DNA from 2 places in the Lysinibacillus sp. HST-98 genome. Region 1 is predicted to be linked to the other one. Evidence: riboswitches for the same ligand, from Rfam matches in the RefSeq annotation. Region 1 holds a riboswitch; the other holds the start of a gene.
The links. Region 1 has a riboswitch for S-adenosylmethionine ahead of JIN86_RS15225 (cyclase family protein). Riboswitches for the same ligand answer to the same signal wherever they lie in the genome.

Region 2: linked by a shared signal. The riboswitch ahead of JIN86_RS12610 (O-acetylhomoserine aminocarboxypropyltransferase/cysteine synthase family protein) and the one ahead of JIN86_RS15225 (cyclase family protein) in region 1 are both predicted to bind S-adenosylmethionine.

The regions. Positions count from the first base shown of each region.
Region 1 covers NZ_JAENHX010000006.1:187,816-195,922, reverse strand. The annotation lists gene JIN86_RS15250 (erythromycin esterase family protein) at 1-791, opposite strand, end outside; gene JIN86_RS15245 (hypothetical protein) at 930-1,283, opposite strand; gene JIN86_RS15240 (DUF2225 domain-containing protein) at 1,306-1,989, opposite strand; gene JIN86_RS15235 (Cof-type HAD-IIB family hydrolase) at 2,323-3,096, shown strand; gene JIN86_RS15230 (DedA family protein) at 3,158-3,754, shown strand; gene JIN86_RS15225 (cyclase family protein) at 3,785-4,522, opposite strand; SAM riboswitch class I at 4,614-4,719, opposite strand; gene JIN86_RS15220 (YuzC family spore coat inner layer protein) at 4,801-5,205, opposite strand; gene JIN86_RS15215 (helix-turn-helix domain-containing protein) at 5,320-6,891, opposite strand; gene JIN86_RS15210 (ABC transporter substrate-binding protein) at 7,356-8,107, opposite strand, start outside.
Region 2 covers NZ_JAENHX010000004.1:378,655-386,761, reverse strand. The annotation lists gene JIN86_RS12625 (succinyl-CoA:acetate CoA-transferase ScpC) at 20-1,543, shown strand; gene JIN86_RS12620 (DASS family sodium-coupled anion symporter) at 1,617-3,098, opposite strand; gene JIN86_RS12615 (glycerol-3-phosphate acyltransferase) at 3,294-3,926, opposite strand; SAM riboswitch class I at 4,080-4,193, shown strand; gene JIN86_RS12610 (O-acetylhomoserine aminocarboxypropyltransferase/cysteine synthase family protein) at 4,310-5,611, shown strand; gene JIN86_RS12605 (hypothetical protein) at 5,943-6,326, shown strand; gene JIN86_RS12600 (homoserine dehydrogenase) at 6,790-7,776, shown strand; gene JIN86_RS12595 (MerR family transcriptional regulator) at 7,836-8,066, opposite strand.

The DNA.
Region 1 (8,107 bases):
GCTGCCTGTAGCTCTTTTTCTTTGATTTGTATTTGTGATTTTACCTGTTTATACACATCAATTATAGTAGCTTTTACTTTTTGATAGCCCTTCAAATCTTTTCCAGAGCTCCATTCAGCAAGTTGCTTCTCAGCTTCATTGAATTGCTGAGCCAACTTGGGGTTTTGCAGCCAATCTCCGTTCGTAAATGCTCCTTGCTGTTGAATATCGAAGCCAGTAAGTACAAGAGGTTGCTCGGTTGCTTGCGTCGATTTTGCATAGTCAAACAGAGGCAACGTTTCTTTTGTCCACCAAACGCCGAAAATGGCATCCTTCATCGTTTGTAGAGCTGCTTGTTTATCAATTTGTCCTTGAGCATTCATCACATTACCCATACCACTTTCAAAGGCAAGGACATTATAGCCCATATCTTGATGTAAAAATTGTATTAAACGTGTTTTCGCTAGATTGAATTGCGCCACTCCATGAGAGCTTTCCCCTAAAAAGACAATACGTTTATCATGTAATAAAGGTTTTAGCATCTCTAAATCGTCAAATTTGTTAGCGGGAATTTTTTGTCCGTTAAACGTTTCAGGCTGGATGGATGACAGGCTGTATGCATGGTCATTCGCCCATTTTTTCCAATCAAGTAATGCTTCATTAGAAGTCCTAGCTTGTTTGACGGCAGAATCGTTTTTAATAATCTCCTCATTTACAGGGACAGCAGCAGAGACATTTACTACTCCACTTACTGTCATTAAACTTGCCAGTGCAAAACTTAATAAAACCTTATGCTTCCTAGCTTTCCTCATTAATTATCAGCCCTTCACTTTATATTGATACTAATTATAGAAAGGCAAGTTTAAAGTTTAGGAAGAATTTGTTTAAAATTAGTTTAAATTTAGTATGTAAAAAAGAAAAACACCTCCATTTGATGGAGATGTTGGATGTTATTTATAGTGATACGTACTTGCTCTTACATGGTTACGTTGAATTTGGTTAAACCATGCACGATCCTTTTCTTCTTGTTTTAATGTCCCAACAATGGAGGAAGAGCAGCTCACGCAAATTTTAGCTTGCGTAATCTGTCCACATCGTTCGCATGGCGCCCCTAAATTAGGAAAAATGGAGTTCTTTAATTTTCCTCCTTTTACCCATTTGTAAAGCAGCTCAGATGATACGCCTGTTAGAGCGACAACTTCTTCGTTTGTTAGGTAGCGATTATTTTTTCTTAATAAAAAATGATGTAGCTCTGAAAATATATCCTCTTCTCTCACATCAATTTTCTTTTGAAATAGCAACATAATTAGTCATCTCCTCGTCCCATTAATTAATGATTTCATTAATTGTTATGGGTTGTTCGTCATATTTATAATTTTCCCAACGATTGCGTGCAAGCTTGCGATATTTTGGCGAAACATTTCGATCAGCGATTAAGCGTGAAAATCCTTTTTTTGCTTCAGGAATATCACCAAGTCGAAGGCTTAATTCAGCATGTAAAAACTGAATTCTCTCTCCACCTTCTTGATTAGAGGCAAAGGATTTACTATAAAAGTCTCTAGCTGCAAAAAGATAACGCTTTTCGGATTCTTCGTCCTTTTTTAATCGATAGAGCCAAGCAATTTTTAAAGCGAAATTCGCCATTAAAAGAGATTCTTCCATTGACGCACGGGATACTAAATAGGCGAGCTTAAAACTGATAATGGCATTATCAATTGTACGTTCCTGACAGATATCCATAGGTTTCTGGAGCTCTTTAATGTATAGTTCATCAATGAGTAGCATGAAAGGTCCATATGTTCGTGTCATAGATTTATGGTAGGCATAGCCACAATGTGGACATACAGCAACTTCATATAGCAAAGGGTTTAGACCATCGTAAACAGGCATGAAATCCGTTTGTTCTTCGATAATTTTATATCGATTAGGGCGAACTTTATATGTTGTAAACTGCTTTTTGCAAAATTTACAATCAACACTACTTTCATAGTAGTAAATGTTAAATGCCATAAGAATCAACTCCTTTGCGTGTTCTAAATTTTTATTTCTTTTGTTCTATTTATACGTAAGATTTTATCGTTCAATGTATTTAAGTTATTATCTTTTATTTTAACAATTTTGTGTTCTTTGGTATACTCCTTTAGAATTATTAAAATAAAAATATTCAAGGAATTTTTAGTTAAATATTATTATAAATACGCTTGTAATAGTTTTTATCGGTGGTGTAAATGGAAGTTGTATAGTTTACTTAAATTTTGTCAAAATACTTTCACATATTTCAAGCGATAAAAATTATAAATTTAATTTTATTGGTTCTAAATAACTATAATGGAGATACTCAAAATGAAGTGTAATATCGTGTTTTTTGATGTAGACGGCACATTGATTAATTACGAGGATGGCTGTGTGGAAGAAAGTACAAAACAAGCTATTCAGCTATTGCAAGAAAAGGGAATCCATCTTGTAGCTGCTACTGGAAGACCCTTATCTATGTGCTATGAGTTAAAAGCGCTGGGGATTGAAACCTTTATTACAGCAAATGGAGCCTATGTAAAACATAAGGAACTTGTCATACATAAAACTCCGATTGCCAAAGAAATTGTCCACAATGTACAGGCTTTTGCACAGACACAGCAGCATAGCCTAACATTTTTTACAGAGCAGCTATCCATGAATAGCATACAAAGTCCAGTAGCTTTAAGAGCGATGCAAGAAACTTTATCTTTACGGGATTTTCCACTTATAAATGAAAGAATTGTAGATGAAGAGGTTTTTCTCATGTGTTTATATGCGGATGAGCTGGCAGAAAAAAGATATACTAGCCAATTTTCGAATATATTTTTACAGCGTTGGCATCCTTATATTGTGAATGTATTACAGCAGGATGTTTCGAAGTCTATAGCTATTAAAGCGGTGCTTGATTATTTTAATATTGACCCTAAGAATGCGATTGCCTTTGGGGATGGGGATAATGATATTGATATGTTGGAGTATGTAGGAGTAGGAATTGCTATGGGAAATGGTAGTAAAGCTCTAAAAAGAGCTGCCAATTTTGTTACAAAGAAATCTACGGATGGCGGTATCAATTTTGCTTTACGTCAGCTTCAAGTCATTTAGAGCGCTGAGGTTACACTATATATAGCAGGTAGATTTTAATAAATTTTAGGTGGGATGATTTATGGCACATCACGTGCAGTCTCTAATTGAACATTACGGATACTTTGGGATTATCGTGATTCTAATTGGAGGTATTGTTGGGGTGCCACTTCCTGATGAGGTGTTTCTAACTTATGTAGGCTATAGTGTTTACCGAGAAAGTCTTGAACACATTCCTGCTTTGGGCAGTGCAATGATTGGTGCGGTTGGAGGCATTACCTTAAGCTACTATATTGGTTATCGTTTTGGCTTACCGTTACTGCAGAAATATGGCCCTAGAATTCATATTACAGAGCAAAAAATTGACTTTACGAAAAAGATGTTTACAAAAATAGGACCTACCCTATTATTAATTGGCTATTTTATTCCAGGAGTACGCCATTTGACAGCATATATTGCGGCTATTAATAATTATCCTTATAGAAAGTTTGCACTTTTTGCCTATATAGGGGCATTTATTTGGACGTTCACATTTATATCATTAGGAGAGATGCTTGGAGAGAAATGGCGATTTGTTGGATACTATTTAACTCATTATAGTATCTATCTTATCCTTTTATTTATTGTAGGGATGCTTATTGCTTACTTTTTATTCAAAAAAAGAAATGGACAAACATAAAAGTCGGTATACGCTATACCGACTTTTATGTTATGGCAAAATAGCAAATGAGCGCACAGGGAAGCCAGATGCTTTTTCTGGCTTAGGTACGATATTGAAGATGATAGCGCCTTTCGCAGGTAGCTTGTCTAAATTAGTCATTAGCTCAATTTGATAGGTGTCCTGGTCAAGCACAAAATATTCGCCATCTAGCTTGCCATTTTTACGAAAATTAGCAGCAGAGTCTGTATCGAATGTTTCATGACCAATTGCGCTTACCTTACGTTTTGTTAGTAAAAACTGTAAAGCTTCTAAACCCCAGCCAGGGATATGGTTATGTCCATCTGCATCCTTATTACTGAAAGCCTCTTTATCTGGCCAGCGCTTACTCCAATCTGTACGTAATGCAACAAATGTTCCTGCTTCAATTTCTCCATGCTTGTCCTCAAAATTAAGAATATCTTCTACACTTAATGTAAAATCATGGTTGCTCGCAGCCTCTTGTGATTTATCAATAACAACAAGGGGGAGAACAAGCTCTTTTAGTTCTAATTCTTCTAAGTAGCGAGTATCTCGCACAAAATGAATGGGTGGGTCGATATGTGTGCCATATTGACCAGGGAACGTGAATTGTTGAGCGAAGAAACCATCCTTATGAGAAAATAATGTTTCAAATTTAGCGTCCTCAAACATAAAAAAATGTGGTGAATTAGGGCCGAAAGTATGTGTTAAGTCAACCCACTGTTTCGATTTTAATAATTCCAATGCTTGCAAAAGTTCATTCGACATCGATTTCCCTGCTTTCTGTAAAAAATAGTGGTAAATAAAAAGGAGTCCCCTAATAGAAGAGGACTCCTGCTTGAAACAACGGTAGTTCTTCTTCTCATCTTCAAGGCTGATCATTTTGCCAATTGGAATTAGCACCATACTGTTAGCTGGTTGCTGAGACTTCATCGGGCCAATCCCTCCGTCTCTCTTGATAAGAAAAGTAATATAAGAATTTTCAGAAATAACAATACAAACACTTTAGCATAGTTTTTTATAGTTTACAAGTTCACTAGGAATTTTCACCAATTCAAATTTAAGGTGACTCCACAACAATCATGATCAATAAGACGTATTCTAAAACTGTCTGGTGTATAGTTTGTTTCAAATTTCACCGTAATGCCTGTTGATGTGATTAATTTTTCAACCTCTGTTTTATTTGAAAGTTGAGCAGCATTCATTAAATCATGTGCGAATTGTTGGGAGCTATCTATTTTATCCGTAAGTAATTGGGCTTGTTGCATCATCGCCTTTATCCGTGATGCTGAAGCTTTTAATTTGTGTGTATCGATAGGTGGAAAAGGATTATTGGTCGGCATTGCTAGATGTTGCGAAAAGGGTCTAGTGGCAAAATGATTAGCGATAGGCGATGTTGGATAATGATAGGGATGCACAAAATACGGATAAGGATTGTAATACAAGGTCATTCCTCCTATCCTATAACTGATACCTTATCTTATGTAGCCAAACGGCTTTCGGTGTTATTAGCAGTGCAATGTTTAGGACAAACATTTAAAAAGGAAGCTAAAGTAAGCTTCCTTTTAGCCAAGTACATTCAAGACATCATCAATTTTTTTACTATGTGATAAAATGCCATAATTCATCCATGTTAAAAAGTCTACTTCATAGACACAGTTGCTTTTAACGGCAGCTAGGTTTTTCCAAGTAGGAGTTTTTAAAATAGCACGTTCCTCATTTTCATAAATGGAATGTTGTTTATCAAAGGTAATAAATAAATGATCAGCATCTAATTGCAACAATTGAGCAAATGTCAGTTGTGCTTTACGTTGATTGTGCGGAATACTCCATACTAGTGAATGTGGCATTAAACCTAAGTCACGATATAAAATGGGGCCCGTATAGCCACATTCAGGGCCCGCGTATAGAGTAATGCCAATGGCTGAAATACGGAGAAATGCCACACTTTGCCTATAAACAGATTTGCTAAGAATTCCTTTTGCTTGTTGTACTTTATCTTCATATTGTAGGATTACGTCTTGCATCAAGGAGGTTTTTCCTGTTAGATCTGCAATTTTAAATAAAGTAGATTGCCAATTCTCTCCAGGGTGTGAGAGATGGCAGACGGGGGCTACCTCATTTAAATGGTGAAAGGATTCCCAACGCTCTACACCAGAATCTAGCATAATTAAAGTCGGCTTATAGTAAAGGAGTCGATCCATTTCTCTATTTTGTACATCGATATCTGGCACTTCCTGTAGACCTAAATAGTCTTGTTTTCCCCATTTTGCATGACTGAATTGAGCAATTGGCGTAATCCCAAGCGCAACAAAGAAATCTTCTAAGAATGGTGCAAATACACGTAGATGGCTGCTTTGATTTCTTCGATATTGTCCTGGAGAGATGCCGACATGTTCTTTAAAACGACGATTGAAATAATACTCATTATTAAATCCGACAGATTGGCTAATTTCAAATACTCGATCATTTGTTGTCATTAATAGTTGCTTAGCTTTTTCAATACGTATGTTATTTAAATAGTGAAGGGGAATTTGTCCCGTAATATCTTTAAAAATGCGCGTATAATTCCACCTTGGTACGTCAGCTAGCTGTGCTAGCTGCTCAACTGTCCACTCCTTTTCAAAATGTTTATGTAAATGGTTAATGGACTGCTCAACAGATTGGCGATCATTTTTTTGCATCTGCTTGGGTATGGTTTGATGTAAGAGCAATAACATCAGCTCTTGAAAGTGCACATGCTGCTCAAAAATCGTGTGTTCATGCTCCGCTAACCGGTTCTGATAGATGACTTCTAGCAGTCTATGACATTGTGAAAAGGGGAGAAGATGTCGTTCGATGATACTTGTAAAATGACTATATGAATTCTGACTATTGCTGAGATTGACAATGTTGAATTGTAATTGATAAAAACAAAGGTGCTCACTTTGAATGTGGATACTAACCGTGTTATTTGGCGGTATCAATATGCACTTTTCTTCACTAAAATGAATGGTGTCATGATCTATTTCTAGTTTTCCACTACCATTCATTACGATGAAAAGTGTATAGAAATCACTACTAATCAATAATTTTTTTGATGATTGAATTGCATAAGAGATATTTTGTAACGTATAAACATGTGTTAAGTTACCCATTGATAATTCACCCCTTTGTGTTGAATTGGCATAACAACACAAAGAAAGCCCTCATTAAGAGCGTTCTTCATATTGTTGAAAAAGATCATATGACTAGTAGAAAAAGCCCGTTTAGCAAGGCAAGGGGTTGATTTCCGCTCCGCCAGCGTCCTTTCCAGGGGGCGTCCGATGAGCCGCTTCACTCACTTACGTTCGCTCCAGGGTCTCATCTGTGACACTAAATCCCCTTGGAGTGACGCTGGCTCCACTCCAATCAACTATGCTGCTAACGTGTCTTTTCTTCTTTCGTACTAGCAGTAGGGAACAAAAAAGTCTATTAAAGAGAGAATAGGCACTTATTTCAATGTGAAGAAGTGATGAGTGACAACACCTATCCATGTTCTCCTTCACAAAAGTGCTATTGATTATTTTGTTTTTTAACACTAAGCCAAAGAAAGCCCTCGTTAAGAGCTTTCTTTTGAAAATTATTTGACGAACCATTTCTCTAGATCATCATACTTTAGCAAATTGGCTGTGATTGCGCCTGATTGCCAATATGTGCGGTCAGCGATATAGACGTGCCCATTTTTTACAGCAGGGAGTGTTTTCCATAGTGTACTATCTAACCATTTAATAGCTTCTTGGTTTTCTTTAGACTCCCATGTACCGTTTGAAGGGAAAAGGATGATATGATCCGCATCTAATTCCGTGATAGCCTCTTCTGATAAGACCTCTTGGGACTCTGCCATATCATGGGCTAATGGATGTGGTGTTAAGCCTGTCTCTGTGTAAATATAGCCAGAGTAGCGATTTTTAATGCCAAATAGCGCTAATGTATTATCTGCTACATTTAGTCGTACAACAGCGACTGTTTCGTCTCCAATTGATTCATCTAGTTTTGCTTTTAAATCGGAAACACGTTGTTCATATCGATCAACCATTTCTTTTGCTTTATCTGGAATATTTAAAACATTAGCTATTGTTTTTGCAATTTCACGTGGATCTTGTAGAATATCTTCCTTCAAGCGGTAAGTAGGCGCTACCTTTGAGTACTCCTCATACTTTGCTTTATCTGCGGCACCATCTACAATGATTAAATCAGGCTTGGCTTGTAATAATGTTTCCATGCTACCAGTAATGTCGAACTCAGGGACATCTAATCCTAAATAATCCTGTTTTCCCCAAGATGGGTGATACCATTGCACAACGGGTTTTACATCCAAAGCAGTTAAATAGT
Region 2 (8,107 bases), on a different contig from region 1:
TGGAATGGAGGAATAGGGAATGGAAGAAAAGTTAGCGAAAAAGCTTCGTTATGAACAATTACGAAGCAAGGTTGTAACAGCAGAAGAAGCAGCTTCTTGGATTAAGGATGGCATGGTATTAGGGATGAGCGGATTCACACGTGCTGGCGATGTAAAGGTTGTACCTCTTGCACTCGTAGAGAAAGCGAAAAAAGAGGATTTTCAAGTAGATGTCTTTACAGGTGCATCACTTGGACCTGAGGTAGACCAATATTTAGCAGAAGCAGGGGTCATTCGTAAGCGAGGTCCTTTCCAAGCAGATGCTGGCATTCGTAATAAAATCAATAGCGGTGATATCACATTTGTCGATGCCCATCTTTCCCATAATGCTGAGCTTGTTCGTCAAGGTATTATTGGACCAATTGATTTTGCGATCATTGAAGCGGCTGCTATTACAGAAGAAGGCTTATTAATTCCTACAACTTCAGTTGGTAACTCTCCCATTTTTGTGCAAGAAGCAGACCAAGTCATCATTGAATTAAACGTAGCACAGCTTGATGCATTAGAAGGTATACATGATATTTACGTACCTGCACAACAAGGAAAACGTGATCCAATTCCTTTACAGAATGTTTCAGATCGTCTTGGTATAATTGGAATTCCACTAGATTTAGATAAAGTAAAAGGCATCGTCATTTCGGATATATTAGATGCGCCATCAACGATTGTCCCAGCTGATGAAGAGACAGATGTTATGGCTAATCACTTATTAAATTTCCTACGTGAAGAGATTAAAGTAGGTCGCTTAACAACAAGTTTACGACCAATTCAATCTGGGGTAGGCTCAGTAGCGAATGCTGTATTGCTCGGCTTTAAAGATTCTGAGTTTGAGAACTTAGAAGTTTATTCAGAAGTTCTCCAAGATGCAGTATTTGAATTAATGGATGCAGGGAAAGTGAATTTTGCATCTGCTACTTCTATTACCCTTTCTGAGCAAGTAGGAAACCGTGTTTATGGGAATTTTGAAAAATATGCTGATAAATTAGTGCTGCGCCCTCAAGAAATTTCAAATCAGCCTGAAATTATTCGTCGACTCGGATTAATTTCAGTGAATACAGCATTGGAATTAGATATTTACGGCAATGTGAATTCCACACACGTTTCTGGTACAAAGATGATGAATGGTATCGGAGGGTCTGGTGACTTTGCTCGTAATGCACGTTTAGGAATTTTTGTGACAAAGTCTTATGCTAAGGGTGGAGATATTTCGAGTATTGTTCCAATGGTCTCGCATGTGGATCATACGGAGCATGATGTTGATGTCATTGTAACTGAACAGGGCGTAGCAGATTTACGAGGACTTGCTCCAAAAGAACGAGTGGGACTTATCATTGATAATTGTGCACATCCTGATTATAGGGAGCAGCTGTGGCAGTACTTTAATGATGCCAATGAGGCAACGGGTGGACATCACACACCACATGACCTAGAAAAAGCACTATCATGGCACGTTAACTATGCGAAAAACGGTACGATGAAGGATCCTGCTTTTACGAAACAATAGTCTTATCTTAAAAGCCTTGAAGGACAAATAGTCTGTTTCTTCAAGGCTTTTACGTTTTAATTTAATGAAAGTTCTATAATAATCCAATCCATTTCCAATACGTTGCAGAGAACAAAAGTACGAGAAGGAAACCGATAATGGTTAATGGAATTCCAGATTTCAAGAAATCCTTTGTTGTAAAGGAGCCTGTACCATAGGCAAGCATGTTTTGTGGTGCACTAATTGGTAATAGGAAGCCAAAGCTTATGACGAATTGTTGCACAATAACAAAACCAACTTGATCAACATTAGCCGTTAATGTGGAGGCTAAAACGATAAACACAGGTATAAGTGCTGAGGCTAAGCTAGTTGCGCTTGCAAAGCCTAAATGAATCAAAATGTTAAATAAAGTTACGAGTGCGATGGTTGCTAGTAAAGGCATAGTATCTAGCCCGAGTGAACCAAAAACTTTATCTGATAACCATGCAGCACCTTGCGTATTTAGTAAAATGGTTCCTAACATAATGCCTACCGCAAAGACGATAATTGTTCCCCATGGAATATGAGGCTCAACTTCCTTCCACGAATACACACCGATTTTAGGCATTAATAGAATCGCGATAGCAATAATTGTGACTGTTGTCGTATCAAATGGATGTAGTTTTCCTTCAGTTGCCCAGAAAAATAGTAAAACTACGGATGTAATGATTAAACGAATTTCAGGAGCCTTTAATGGGCCAAGCTCTGCAAGCTGTTTTTTGATGACCTCTTTACCACCTTCGATATTGCTAGTCTCAGGTTTAATTAAAGCAATCATAATGAAAAATAAAAAGATCGACATAATAATTGAGAAGGGGGCGGCATAAAGTAGCCAAGCACCCCATGAAATATCCACATTAAATTGCTCTTGGATAAAGTTTAAAGCCACCATATTTTGAGCTGCTGCAGTTTTAATACCAATATTCCAAATGGAAACGGCTTGTACCGAAGTAATAACTAATAAGGCAGCAAGCCGACTATCACGTGGTAAACCAAATGCTGCCACCATTCCAAGCAAAATCGGTACTACTGCGCCAGCTCGTGCTGTAGCAGAAGGTACAAAAAATGCGAGGACGATAGAGACTAAAATAGCGCCAAATACGATAGCTTTTGTTTTCGTTCCTACCAGTGAAAGAATCCAAAGTGCAAGTCGTTTATGTAGATTAGTAATTTGCATTGCTGCGGCTAGAAAAAGAGCTGCTGCTACTAAAGCAACGGCAGAATTACTAAAGCCACTTAAAGATAATTTTAATGCGCTAGCTGTTCCTAGCTCTGTAGTTGGATTATCCATTGACGGAGCGAGTCCTAGTAAAACAGTTACTAGTGCAATGATCATGGCCGAGCTCACAGGATATGAAACGGCCTCTGTAACCCAAAGGATGACTGCAAAAGCTAAAATGGCTAAAGCTCGTTGCCCAGCTATAGGTAAATCACCATTGTTAGGTAAAAAGGTAATAATGATTAGTAACGCGAATGCCAAGCCAATCCATAGTGGCTTTAAATTAAGTTTTGTAGCTGCTTGCTTTGGGGAAGACATATTTTCTCATCCTTTCTGCAATAAAAATGACGATTATTATCCATAACATCGGCCTGTATAATGTTTTATTAAGATAAGAATATGTTGATTTTATTGTAGAAAAAAATCGATGTGAAAATTGTGTTTTTTACAGCAATATGAGTAGATAAAGAGAAAATACATGGTCACAAAGAATACAAAAATATCCATGAAATATTATTTCTTTTTCTTAAAGGCAGAAGTTACTTTAGGCTCTGTGCCATTGACTAATCGTTTAATATTTTCAAGGTGCAGGATGATGGCTATGCCAAAAAGAAGAAGAGCTATAATGGTTGGGCCAATGCCAGGAATCCATAAATAAGTTGCTGTACAAAACACGAGATAAAATTCTAGAACACCAACAATTAAATAATTTGTTGCAAAGGATAAAATAACAAATAAAATAAGTGCAAATAAACCAATCTTCCAATCAACAGCAAGTAAAATACCAATAATGGAGGCAGTTCCTTTCCCGCCATTGAAGCCCATGTAGAAGGGGAAATTATGACCTAAAATAACCCCAGCAGCCATAATATAAGTAAGCAGCCAAATTTGTTCTTCTGTTAAATGAATGGCGTCAGCTAGATAAAAATGCGCACCTATAATAGCCACAACACCTTTGACTATATCGATGAGGGCTACTAAAACGCCATATTTCCAGCCAAGGGAAAGAGTAGCATTAGAGGCACCAGCATTACCGTGGCCTGCCTTTTTTAAATCAACCCCCGATAAAAATTGAGCCACTTTAGAGCCGTGAATACAGCCTATTAAATAGCCAATCATAAGAAAAATGATCACGGCCTTTACCATAAAAATACTCCTCTCAAAATTTTTTAAAATAGTGTATGCGTTCATATTACGTATAAGAGCAGACAGAAGTTTCGGAAAAAATAAAATTTACATGTTGACAGAAAAAAACTCTATGTTTATACTGTGTAACAACGATGGAAATTGAATCTCATACTCTTATCAAGAGCGGCGGAGGGATAGGCCCTATGATGCCCGGCAACCAGTAAGCAATGAGCTTACTAAGGTGCTAATTCCTACAGATTCTTACTTGGATCTGGCAGATAAGGGGAGGAAAACTTGCAACCGCAACCCTCTTCTTAGCTGAAGAGGGTTTTTGTTTTCTACAGAAAAATCCTCCTCATCTCCGGTACCATCGTAAAAAAATAACCATTTGGAGGTACACAATGACAAATTTTAAACCAGAAACATTGCTGTTGCATGGTGGTCAAGAGCCAGACCCAGTGACGGGTTCTCGCACAGTTCCAGTCTATCGCTCAACTGCTTTCGTATTTAAAGATACTGCTCATGCGCAACGTCTTTTTGCCTTAGAGGAAGCAGGGAACATTTACACACGAATTACCAATCCAACAGTTGATGTGTTTGAAAAACGTGTGGCTTTATTGGAAGGTGGAACAGCAGCAGTAGCACTTTCATCTGGTGCAGCAGCTATCGCATTTTCCATTTTAAATCTAGCTGGAGCGGGTGATGAGATAGTAGCAGCTAGTTCTTTATATGGTGGTACGTATAATTTATTTGCTAACACATTACCAAACTATGGTATTAAAACAATTTTTGTAGATGAAACAAACCCAGAGAATTTCAAAGCAGCGATTACTGATAAAACAAAAGCGGTCTTTGCAGAGGTTTATGGTAATCCAAGTTTAAAGGTTTTAGATATTGAAGCAGTAGCTAAAATTGCACATGATAATGGTCTACCATTAATTATTGACAGCACGTTCGCTTCTCCTTATGGTTCTACACCTATTGAATACGGCGCAGATGTTGTAGTTCATTCTGCAACTAAATGGATAGGAGGTCATGGTACAACTTTAGGGGGCGTTGTTGTAGACGCTGGTAAGTTTGATTGGACTAGCGGTCGATTCCCTGGTTTTACTGAACCAGATGCCTCTTACCATGGGCTACGTTATGGAATTGATACAGCTTCTGCAGCCTTTGCTACAAAGCTACGTGTACAATTATTACGTGATTTTGGTCCAACATTAAGTGCTGATGCTGCCTTTAATTTATTGCAAGGGTTAGAAACGCTTCATCTGCGTATCCCTAAACACAATGAAAATGCATTGGCAGTGGCTGAGTATTTACAAAACCACCCATCTGTGGAGTATGTAAATTATAATGGCCTAGAAGATTTTCCGACACATGAGTTAGCAAAAAAATATTTAAGAAATGGCTTCGGTTCAGTGCTTACATTTGGCATCAAGGGTGGACGAGAAGCTGGGCGAAAGCTTATTGATAGCGTGAAATTATTTTCACATGTAGCAAATGTAGGTGATGCAAAGTCATTAATTATTCATCCAGCTTCCACTACTCATCAGCAACTATCAGCAGAAGAATTAGTTCAAGCTGGTGTAACCGAGTCGCTCATTCGCTTATCCATCGGTTTAGAGGCAGTAGAGGATATTATTGCTGATTTAGATCAAGCCATTACACAGGCTACAACAACTGAACAAACAGTAGAAGCTTAAAGTTTAAAGCAAATGGTAAAATGTTGTGACGTTAACGTATTTTCTCATTCGATTAGCCTCATTTGGTAATGCGTTAAACGTTGCTACATCAATCTATTACTGCACCCATTAATTATCAGAACCTTATAAAAAATAATACCAAGTAATTTTATATGTATTATTGACTTTGTTAAATCCACGTTATATACTAAGAAATAAGTTAACAGTACAAAAATTTTTAAAAAAAGGTAAATGTTTTCATAAGTGCTCCCCCACTTTTGAATATATAGAAGAGTAGTTGCCTAGCCAGTGACTACTCTTCCCAAAAACTGATGATAAAGGAGTGTTTAAAATGGGTAACATCTATAGTGCGCAAAACATTGTATCCTATCTAATATATGAGCTAAATGAAGGGCATGTATTTGTCAACAATAAATCCATTCAACACCTTCTTACATCAGTCGAAAGAAAATGGCAGGAAGTATTTGGTCATACAGCATTTCAAGAACGTGTTTTTACTGAAGAAGACTTTACTGTTAAGGAAGTATTTGAGGCATATGAACAGTATGGTGTGAGCCATATCTCACTTCCTGCGACAGAGTTTTACTTGAAGTATGGTACATTTCAATTAGTGGAACGTACGTATGCAATACCAAATTTTACAGAAGAAGAGATTAGTCTTGTTCAACAAGCTTTAGCACAATACCGTTATCAATTGCTTTCAAAAGCAAGTTAAAACCCCCTCATATTTTTAAGCTCATTCTCTGCTGCTACAGGGAATGAGTTTTTTCTTTAAAGGGATTGTAATGAGTGTCTGAGCATACATATATATAATAGAAGAAAGACATTCATATATTGAAATGTAAATAGTCAATATTTGTTCAAATCTTATAGATTGATTAATAAAACGTATAATAAAGGGAATGAAACCGATTTCTTTTGCACATCTAGAGAAAACAAATGTCCTTCCTAGAAAGATTTTTCTTGTGCAAAGTGTGTATTTGCGTTACAATTTTCTTTAAGTTAAATTTTGAATTATTTGAATTTGTATGTGTACTAACACATATATAAATAGCGAAACTCATACAAAGAGAGTTGTTGGCTAAAGACTGCGGTGGGTGTCAAATTGTCATGACACAACCCCATGGAGAGTTAGCTTTAATGAAACTGCGGAATGTAAGTTGGAGGGAATAATAAGAATGGCAACTATAAAGGCAGCGATTTTAGGATTTGGAACGGTAGGTCAGGGGATTTACCATATTTTAAATGAAAAACGAGAAGAGCTAAAAAATAAATTAGGTATTGAATTAGAGTTAGCGAAGATTTTAGTGACAGATGCTAGTCGTGAACGTGTACCAGGCACAGCAAATTTGATGACAACAAGTATGGATGAAGTCTTAGCAGAGCCAGGTATGCAGGTAGTGTTTGAAGCAATTGTGAACGAAGAACCTGCATACAGTTATTTAAAGCGAGCGGTGGAACATAAGTGTCATGTTATTACTGCCAATAAAGTGATGTTTGCCAAACGAGGTTTGGAGTTGCAGGATCTTGCAAAAGCAAATGGCGTTTTTGTAGGCTATGAGGCTACTACTGCTGGTGGCGTACCTGTTATAAAAACAATGAAGAATATCTTACTTGTAAATGATGTAAGTCGTATACAAGGTGTCTTAAATGGCACATGTAATTATATTTTAACAAAAATGCGTGCACAGGGCTGGTCGTTCGAAACAGCTTTAAAAGAGGCACAAGGCTTAGGTTATGCCGAAGCAGATCCATATAATGATATATCTGGGCAGGATGCATTTAAAAAATTAATGATATTAAGTGCCTTAGCTTTTGGTGAGCAGCCTGACTGGTCAGATGTAGAGGTAATTGGGATCGATAGTATCTCTGCTGAACAAGTTCATGAAGCATGTGAAAAGGGTCTACGTTACCGTCATGTAGCTGAAGTGGAAAAACTAGCTGATGGTAAGATTATTGCAAAAGTAGGTCCTCAACTAGTTGATAAAGAGCATCCACTTTATCCAGTCGATGATGTGTTCAATGCGGTGGCATTAGAGACTAACTATATTGGTACACTAACATTAATCGGTCCTGGAGCAGGGATGTATCCAACAGCGAGTGTCATGGTAGAAGATTATGCTGAAATCATTGGGAAAAGAGCAGGATTTGTTGTGACAATCTAATAAAAGCTTTAAAAAAGGCCCGCCATTCAACAATGTTCAATTGTATGAATGGTGGGCTTTTAGTCTTCATCTTTGACGTCTATGTCCTCTGGAATAGGAGTAGCACGCCAAATTTCAATTTCCTCTTTTATACGTTCCAATTGTTTAAAATAAGTGCTGAATTGTCCACTATTGATTAAAATTTGTTGGCCATCGTAAACAGAACGGATGCGTCCTTCGTAAATTAGACGCATTACTTGATCCTCAGGCATACCAAGATCTATAGCTGTCTCTTCAATTGATTTGTACATACGATTCGCTCCTTTTACTGCTTTTATTATAACGTCCATTC